2 regions of the Mesorhizobium sp. M0152 genome follow, and region 1 is predicted to be linked to the other one. Evidence: riboswitches for the same ligand, from Rfam matches in the RefSeq annotation. Region 1 holds a riboswitch; the other holds the start of a gene.

Region 1 (4,631 bases):
CGTCGCTCGCCACCATGGTGGCCGAACCTTCGGCGCCGCGATGGCCGCGAAAACGCTGGCGCATGGTCTGCAATTCGCCCAGCCGGCGCATGTTGCGCTTGCGTCTTGCCGTCACGCCATAGCGTAGCCAGTGCTCCTCGCGCACGACTTGGCGGCCGAGCTTGTGCTGCTCGCGCTCTTCCTCCTCCAGCACGAGGTCGCGCCACTCCTCGAAATGGCCAAAGCCCTTGTCCAGCCTGCGGGTCTGGCCGCGATCGAGCCAGACGGTGGCACGCGACACGCGTTCGAGAAAGCGGCGGTCGTGCGAGATGACGATGAGGGCGGAGGAGGTGCGAACGAGTTCCTCTTCCAGCCATTCGATGACTGACAGATCGAGATGGTTGGTCGGCTCATCGAGCAGCAGAATGTCGGGTTCCGGCGCCATGACGCGGGCAAGTGCCGCGCGCCTGGCCTCGCCGCCGGACAGGTCGTTCGGCCGCTCTTCGCCCGACAGGCCGAGGTGTTCCATCAGGTAGCTGGCGCGGTAGGGATCGTCGGCGGGGCCAAGCCCGGCCTCGACATAGGCGCGCACGGTCGCGAAGCCTTCCATGTCGGGCATCTGCGGCAAATAGCGGACGGTCGCCGAAGGCTGGCGGAACACCTCGCCGTCCTGCGGCTCGATCAGTCCGGCGGCGATCTTGAGCAGCGTCGACTTGCCGGACCCATTGCGGCCGACCAGCGCGATCTTGTCGCCGGCCGAGGCGGTCAAGGCGGCGCCATCGAGCAGCGGCGCGCCACCAAAGGTCAGTTTTATCCCGTCGAGATTGAGAAGGGGCGGGGCCATGTCAGCTTTCAGGTAGTGGATAGGGATGAGCAAGCAGCATCGCGCGGCCGTGGCCGAGGGCGATCTCAAGGCTGCCCTTGACTTCGTTGGAGATGGTCAGCGACGAGCCGAACGCCACCTGGACGTGGTTCAGCGGCCATTTGGCGCCGGAAACGGTCAGGCCGGCAAGTTCGGAGAAGCCAAGGATCGAAAACAGCGTGCCGGCGGCATAGTCGAAACCGGCTTTCCCGGACAGCAGAGGAACGCCTTCCTGGGCGCCGCTGGTCAAGAGCACTTCCGTTCCCGCCTCGGCCAGCCGCAGGCCGAGTGCCATATGCAGGAAGGCGTGGTCGGCGCGCTTGCCGCCGAAGGCGCCTGCAAGCACGAGACGGGTCGCACCGCGTTCGAGCGCAGCCGCGATCGCCAGTTCACCGTCGGTCTGGTCCTTCTCCGCCGGAAAGGTCCGGCGCGGTACGGCGGCGAGATCGTCAGGCAGATTGGCCGGCACGGAATCGAAATCGCCCACCCACAGCTCCGGGGTAAGGTCCAGCAGCCGCGCGTGGCCGATGCCGGCGTCGGCGGCGATCACGCGGGAACGTTCGACATGGCGGTCGAGCCGCGGCGTGCGGATGAGATCGCCGCCAAGCAGGATGGTGAATGTGCTCATATCCTGTCGCCCTTACCAGCCCGGCACGGGAAACGGAAGGCCGGCAAACTCCGCTTGCGTGGTTCGCCGGCCGGGCCTATGTGTCGAGGCGCTCTAACGGGGTGCCGGACGCGATCTTCGCGGACCGGCTGAGAGGCAGTCTCGCCAACCCGCTGAACCTGATCCGGTTTGTACCGGCGGAGGGATTAGACGTTTCGGACAGTCCGACGCCTCAATTCCCTTCAACTCGAACGAAGGAGGCGCCGATGCGCACGCTTTTATACTCTCTTGTCTCGGCAATGGTCCTGGCCCTGTCCGGACCGGCCTTGGCCAAGGACAAGCTCACCGTCTACACCTATGAAAGCTTCACCGCCGACTGGGGTCCCGGCCCGGTTGTGAAGAAGGAGTTCGAGGCGGAATGCGGCTGCGATGTCGAGTTCGTCTCGGTCGCCGATGGCGTGGCCTTGCTCAACCGCGTCAAGCTCGAAGGCGCCTCGACCAAGGCCGACATCGTGCTTGGCCTCGACACCAACCTCACCGCCGACGCCAAGGCCAGCGGCCTGTTCGCGCCGCATGGCGCGGTGACGGAGGTCAACGTGCCGGGTGGCTGGAGCGACGACACTTTTGTTCCCTTCGACTACGGCTATTTCGCCGTCGTCTATGACACGCAGAAGCTGAAGACACCGCCGAAGAGCCTGAAGGAGCTGGTCGAAGGCAGCGCCGACGACAAGATCGTCATCCAGGATCCGCGCACTTCGACACCGGGTCTCGGCCTGCTGTTGTGGGTCAAGTCGGTCTATGGCGACAAGGCGCCGGAGGCCTGGGCCAAGCTCAAGGCCAAGGTGCTGACCGTGACGCCGGGCTGGAGCGAGGCCTACGGCTTGTTCACCAAGGGCGAGGCGCCCATGGTGCTGTCCTACACCACCTCGCCGGCCTATCACATGGTCGCCGAAAACACCGAGCGCTACCAGGCGGCGTCCTTCGACGAGGGCGAGTACCTGCAGATCGAGGTCGCGGGCGTCACCACCACGGGGGCCAAGAATCCGCTGGCGGAAAAGTTCATGGCCTTCATGACCGGACCGAAATTCCAGGACGCCATCCCGGAGACCAACTGGATGTTCCCGGCCGGCAAGACCGACAAACCGCTCAACCCGGCCTTCGACAGACTGGTCAAGCCGGCCAAGACCTTGCTGTTCAGCCCCGAGGAGGTCGCGGCCAACCGCAAGGCCTGGGTGGATGAATGGCTGGCGGTGATGAGCAAGTAGTTTGGCTATATGATTGAAAGATGATCGCCCTCCGGCGCCCCCCTCTGTCCTGCCCGTCCTCCGCAGCTGCAGCGCAGCTGCTGCAGAGGATGGACCGGACATCTCCCCCACAAGGGGGGAGATTGGCAGCTTCGTTGCCGGCTCGTTCCTGGCAGCGTTTGAGATTGGCGGAAGCCGCAGCGACATCCGATCTTCCCCCTCGTGGGGGAGATGTCCGGCAGTCACGTTCGTCAAGTCCCCGCCAGTCGATGATATCGAGGCAGATGGTGCAGCGTGCAACGCGCTGACCCCCGCACCACCGCCGGTGTCCTCGCACTCGCTGCAATCGCGCTCCTCATTGGCGGGGCGTTTGCCGGCCTGATCATCGAGGGTGCCCACGACTTATCCGGCGCGCGGGGGGCCTTCGACGCCTATCTCCTGCGCGTTATCCGCTTCACGCTCTGGCAGGCGGCGCTCTCGACGCTGCTTTCAGTCGGCCCGGCATTGTTCGTGGCGCGCGCGCTGTCGCGGCATCCAGCTTTCTTCGGCCGCGCCTTCATCCTGCAACTCTTCGCCATACCCCTGGCCCTGCCGGCGATCGTCGCGGCACTCGGCATCCTCGCCCTCTATGGCCGTGCCGGATATTTCGCCGGTCTGTTCAGTGCTGCTGGCGGTCAGAGCTGGCCGGGAATCTATGGCCTGTCCGGCATTCTAATCGCTCACGTTTTCTTCAACCTGCCACTGGCGACCAGGCTATTTCTGGAGGCGCTGCGGACCATACCTTCCGACCAGTGGCGGCTGGCGAGCCAGCTCGGCATGGGGGCGCGGCCGGCCTTCCGGCTGATCGAGTGGCCGACCTTGCGTGCCGCCTTGCCAGGTGTCGCCGGGCTTGTCTTCATGCTCTGCATCACCTCGTTCACCATCGTGCTGACGCTCGGCGGCGGGCCGGCCGCGACGACGCTCGAGGTCGGCATCTACCAGGCGCTGCGCTTCGATTTCGATCCGTCGCGGGCGGTGACGCTGACCCTGCTGCAAATCGCATTGACCTTCGTCGTGGTGCTGGCGCTGACGCGGCTTGGCGCCAACGTGGTCGGAGATACCAGCCTGCCGGTCGCGCCACGCCGCTATCTCTCCATCAAAGGCACCGAGACCGCGCTGAATGCCGTGCTGATCGTGCTTGCACTGCTGTTCGTCATCGGACCGATGGCGGCCACGGTGATGGCCGGACTTGGCGCCGATCTTGGCCGCCTGGCCAGCGAGGTCGCCGTAAGACAAGCGATGCTGACCAGCGCGGTGCTCGCCTTTCTGTCGGCGCTGCTTTCGGTGATGCTGTCGCTGGCGCTGACCATGGCGCGGCGTGCGCTGGCGATGAACCGCCGCGTCGGCCCGAGGACGATGCTCGAACATGCCACCGATACAGGCGCGGGGTTTGTCCTGGTCGTGCCGCCGATCGTCATCGGCGCCGGCTGGTTCCTGTTGCTGCGCCATATCGGCGACGTCTTCGCCATTGCCCCGGTCATGGTCGTTACCGTCAACGCGGTGATGGCGATGCCGTTCGCGCTGCGGGCCGTCCGTCCCGGCTACGATGCCGCAAGCGAGCGACACGAACGGCTCTGCGCACAGCTCGGCATCGCTGGATGGAACCGGCTCATTCTGGTCGACTGGCCGTCACTGCGGCGGCCACTTGCCACCGCCTTTGCTTTCGCCATGGCACTGTCGCTCGGCGATCTCGGCGTCATCGCCCTGTTCGGCAGTGATTCCGTGCAGACCTTGCCTTACCTTCTCCTGGCGCGGATGGGCAGTTACCGCACCGAGGATGCCGCCGGCCTGGCGTTGCTGCTCGGCCTCGTCTGTCTCGCGCTGGTGCTGGCAGCGGACTGGCTTGGAAGGGAGAAGATCCGTGATGCCTGACGACGCGGCCGGCGGGAAAGGGGTTCCA
Region 2 (4,631 bases), on a different contig from region 1:
ACCCTCGGACCGCCGCCAGCACGCAACATCGGGATTAACAGCAATGGTAAGAAGAAGAGCGCTCATATTGGTCGAAGGCCATAGGGGTACTGGTCAGCTATACGTCCAAGCGGCTCAGTGTCTTGGTCTTCATCCAATTACTCTGACGGCTGATCCACCTCGGTACGACTATCTTTCGGCGGAAAACGTTGAGGCAATCCGTGTCGACACTGGCAATCTCGAAGCGTTGGTCCGCGAAAGTTCGCGGCTGCGTGCTACCCACGACATTGCTGGCATTACTGGCTTTGCCGGGGACCATGAATCGATCTATGCGACAGTTGGCAAGCTTTGCCGGCATTTCGATCTACCGGGACCGAACCCTGAATCGATTGAACGAAGCTGCGACAAATTCAAGCAACGCCAACTCCTCGCGCAGGCCGGCGTTCCAATACCGGCTTATCGGTTGGCAACAAATGCGGCGGAGGTAGAAAGCTCGGCTGCAGAGATCGGCCCGCCCGTGATTCTTAAGCCGGCAGTAGGCAGCGGCAGCATGGGTGTCCGATTGTGCCGCAGCCTCGAAGACGTAGCCGAACATACGACCTATCTATTGGGCGGAAAGCACATATGGCGGTCTACACCGAAAATACTCGTCGAAGAATTCGCACAGGGCCCGTTCTATAGCATTAATGTTATGGGGAATGAGGTCGTTGCGATTTGCGCCAATGACTTTGGTCCCCTCCCCCATTTCGTCATACGTGAGGTGACGTATCCGGCCCTGCTAACCGATCAGGAGCGTGAGCGCATCGCCGATGTTTCGCTGAGCAGTTTGCGGGCTCTCGGCCTTGGCTGGGGGCCAACTAACATTGAACTCCGGTGCACGAAACGCGGTCCAGTTGTCATTGAAGTCAATCCGCGTCTTAGTGGCGCGCCCGACCCTCAACTGGTCCAGTTAGCTTACGGTGTCGACCTCGTCACCGAGCACATCAAGCTTGTTATTGGCGAGAAATGGGATCTGCGCAAAAAGCATTCGCATACTGCGGCCGCGCGATTCCTGCTTCCTGATCAAGATGGCACCCTGGACTGGATTGGTGGCGACACTCAGGCAGCTGCTATATCAGGTGTGGCCGAGGTCAAATTGAATGTTGAACCCAAGACACCGATCGTCAGGAAGGGGGATTTCCGAGACTGGATTGGACATGTCATTGCCACTTCGCCCAGCCGTGCTGAAACCGACGGCGCCCTTCAGCGAGCGGTCGACTTGATCGATTGGTCGATCACCCCTTTTCCGGCGACAATAAGAGGTGATCGAGAGCACGATGTTTGTGGGGCGTTCGGGCGGCCCACCAGTTCTGTTCCGATCAGGCATTGACGGCTTAAGATCCTTGAAACGCAGCAGTTCCCACGTCAATGTCACATCAAGTTTGACGAGGCAAATGCAGCTTTGGCCACACCTGCCTTGTCTCCCGCGGAACTTCTCCGCGACCCATGGCGAGGCCGTCGGCCCAATTTGGGCCCAATTTGAATGCCGCCCACCGCCGCCGCAGGACGAACATGCGCTTGACAAGACAACGCCGGCCCGTTCAACTTGAGGCATTCACCAGGGGAGTCCCGGCAAGGGGCTGAGATACTGCTGGCTTTCGCGGCGCAGTGACCCGTTGAACCTGATCCAGTTCATACTGGCGTAGGGACGGTGCAAGCGCTCTGCGGGAGTTCACGCCCGAGGTGCTGTTTCGGCAGGTCGACAGAAGCGTCTTTTCATCCTTCCGGCACAGAACTGGGTCTCCAATGCATGAGCAAAGGAGCCTCAAGATGAATGCCCTCACCCCAGCCGTCTCAACGGGACCGCTGCCTGCTTCGCGTAAGATCCACAAGCCCGGTGCCATCCACCCGCAGATCAGGGTGCCGATGCGCGAAATCTCCGTCCATCCGACAGCCGGCGAACCGCCCGTCACCGTCTACGATCCGTCGGGCCCCTATACCGATCCGGCTGTCGAAACCAGCATCGAAAAAGGCCTGGCCCGGCTTCGCCACGAATGGATCTTGGCGCGCGGCGATGTCGAGGTCTGCGACGGCCGCCATGTCCGGCCGGAGGACAACGGATTCGCGACGGGCGAACGCCTGACGCCAGAATTTCCCATCCGCCACCGACCGCTCAGGGCCAAAGCAGGCAAGGCGGTGACGCAGCTTGCCTACGCGCGCGCCGGCATCATCACACCCGAAATGGAGTTCGTCGCCATCCGCGAGAACCTTGGTCGCGAGATCCTGCGCGGCAAGCTTGAGCGCGACGGCGAGGCTTTCGGCGCGACGCTGCCCGATTTCGTCACGCCCGAATTCGTGCGTGACGAGGTGGCGCGCGGACGGGCGATCATCCCCGCCAACATCAACCATCCCGAGAGCGAGCCAATGATCATCGGCCGCAATTTCCTGGTCAAGATCAACGCCAATATCGGCAACTCCGCCGTCACATCGTCGATGGCGGAAGAGGTCGAAAAGATGGTGTGGGCGATCCGCTGGGGCGCCGATACGGTGATGGACCTGTCGACCGGCCGCAACATCCACAACATCCGCGACTGGATCGTGCGCAACGCGCCGGTGCCGATCGGCACGGTGCCGCTCTACCAAGCGCTCGAAAAGGTCGGCGGCATTGCCGAGGATCTGACCTGGGAGGTCTACCGCGACACGCTGATCGAACAGGCCGAGCAAGGCGTCGACTATTTCACCATCCACGCCGGCGTGCGGCTGCATTACATCCCGCTGACCGTCGACCGGGTGACGGGTATCGTCTCGCGCGGCGGCTCGATCATGGCCAAATGGTGCCTGCACCATCACCGGGAAAGCTTCCTCTACGAGCACTTCGCGGAGATCTGCGACATCGCCAGAGCCTACGACGTCTCCTTCTCGCTCGGCGACGGCCTTCGTCCGGGCTCGATCGCCGATGCCAACGACGCGGCGCAGTTCGCCGAGTTGGAAACGCTCGGCGAGCTGACGCAGATCGCCTGGGCGAAGGATTGCCAGGTGATGATCGAGGGGCCTGGCCACGTGCCGATGCACAAAATCAAGGCGAACATGGACAAGCAACTCGCCGTCTGCGGCGAGGCGCCGTTCTATACGCTTGGACCGCTGACGACCGACATCGCGCCGGGCTATGACCACATCACCTCAGGCATTGGCGCCGCGATGATCGGCTGGTTCGGCACCGCCATGCTCTGCTACGTCACGCCCAAGGAGCATCTCGGCCTTCCCGATCGCAACGACGTCAAGATCGGCGTGATCACCTACAAGATCGCCGCCCACGCCGCCGACCTGGCGAAGGGCCATCCGGCAGCGAAAGTCAGGGATGATGCGCTTTCCCGCGCGCGCTTCGAGTTCCGCTGGGAGGACCAGTTCAACCTGTCGCTCGATCCCGAAACCGCGCGGTCCTTCCACGACCAGACTTTGCCCAAGGAAGCGCACAAGGTGGCGCATTTCTGCTCGATGTGCGGACCGAAATTCTGCTCGATGCGTATCTCTCACGACATCCGTGCCGAGGCGCAGAAAGAGGGCATGGCGGCGATGGCGGCGAAATACCGCGAGGGCGGTGATCTCTACCTGCCGGCGGACGAGACCGGCGCACCGCTCATACCTCAGCCACGTGAGCCATCATGAAGGTCTTGGTCAAAGGAGCGGGCGTTGCTGGCCTCACCGCCGCCTTCGAGTTCGCCGCACGCGGCGCGGCGGTTACCGTTGCCGAGACAAGGCCTGCCCTTGGGGGCAATGCGTCGTGGTTCGCCGGTGGCATGTTGGCGCCGTGGTGCGAGCGTGAAAGCGCCGAGCAGCCGGTGCTGGATCTCGGAAGCGACGCCGCCGACTGGTGGGACGCCGCAACGCCAGGCTTGGTAGCACGACGGGGAACGCTGGTCTTGGCCGCGCCGCGCGATGCGGGCGAGCTCGACCGGTTCGCCAGCCGCACGACGGGCTATCGGCGCGTCGAGGAAGATGAAATTGCCTTGCTGGAGCCCGACTTAGCCGGCCGCTTCCGCCGCGGATTGCTCTTCCCCGCTGAGGGCCATCTTGATCCGCGCCAGGCGATGGCAGCACTTCATGACAAGCTCGCGGCCACGGGTGTTGAATTCCACTTCGGCGCCGACGCCCAGCATGTTTTTGGTTTCGATCGTCAGATCGATTGCACGGGAATGGCAGCGCAAAATGACAGGTTGCGTGGCGTTCGCGGCGAAATGCTCATCCTGCGTACCCCTGATATCTCGCTGTCGCGCCCCATCAGGCTGCTGCATCCGCGCTTTCCACTGTACGCAGTGCCGCGCACCGACCACCGTTTCATGATTGGTGCGACGATGATTGAAAGCCAGTCCGTCGGACCGGTTACGGCGCGTTCGATAATGGAACTGCTGGGTACCGCCTATGCCCTCCACCCGGCCTTTGGCGAGGCCGAGATCGTTGAAACCGGTGTCGGCGTCCGCCCAGCCTTTCCCGACAATTTGCCGCGCGTCGAAACCAAGGGTGAAATCATCGCGATCAATGGGCTCTACCGCCACGGTTTTCTCCTCGCCCCCGCCATGGCGCGCCAGGCTGCCGACCTGGTTTTCAGTCAAGACAGAACCAAGGAGCTTGCTCATGAAACTGATGGTCAACGGCGAAGCGCATGAGGTTGCCGC

What was found. Region 1 has a riboswitch for thiamine pyrophosphate ahead of thiB (thiamine ABC transporter substrate binding subunit). Riboswitches for the same ligand answer to the same signal wherever they lie in the genome.
Region 2: it holds a riboswitch for thiamine pyrophosphate, as region 1 does, so the genes downstream of both, thiC (phosphomethylpyrimidine synthase ThiC) here and thiB (thiamine ABC transporter substrate binding subunit) in region 1, are expected to answer to the same signal.

The regions. Positions count from the first base shown of each region.
Region 1 covers NZ_JAMYTH010000008.1:176,284-180,914, forward strand. The annotation lists gene NKJ26_RS11655 (ABC-F family ATP-binding cassette domain-containing protein) at 1-823, opposite strand, end outside; gene NKJ26_RS11660 (thiamine diphosphokinase) at 825-1,469, opposite strand; TPP riboswitch at 1,557-1,671, shown strand; gene thiB (thiamine ABC transporter substrate binding subunit) at 1,715-2,713, shown strand; gene thiP (thiamine/thiamine pyrophosphate ABC transporter permease) at 2,987-4,603, shown strand; gene thiQ (thiamine ABC transporter ATP-binding protein) at 4,596-4,631, shown strand, end outside.
Region 2 covers NZ_JAMYTH010000042.1:30,722-35,352, forward strand. The annotation lists gene NKJ26_RS28280 (ATP-grasp domain-containing protein) at 44-1,348, shown strand; TPP riboswitch at 1,569-1,685, shown strand; gene thiC (phosphomethylpyrimidine synthase ThiC) at 1,789-3,624, shown strand; gene thiO (glycine oxidase ThiO) at 3,621-4,622, shown strand; gene thiS (sulfur carrier protein ThiS) at 4,591-4,631, shown strand, end outside.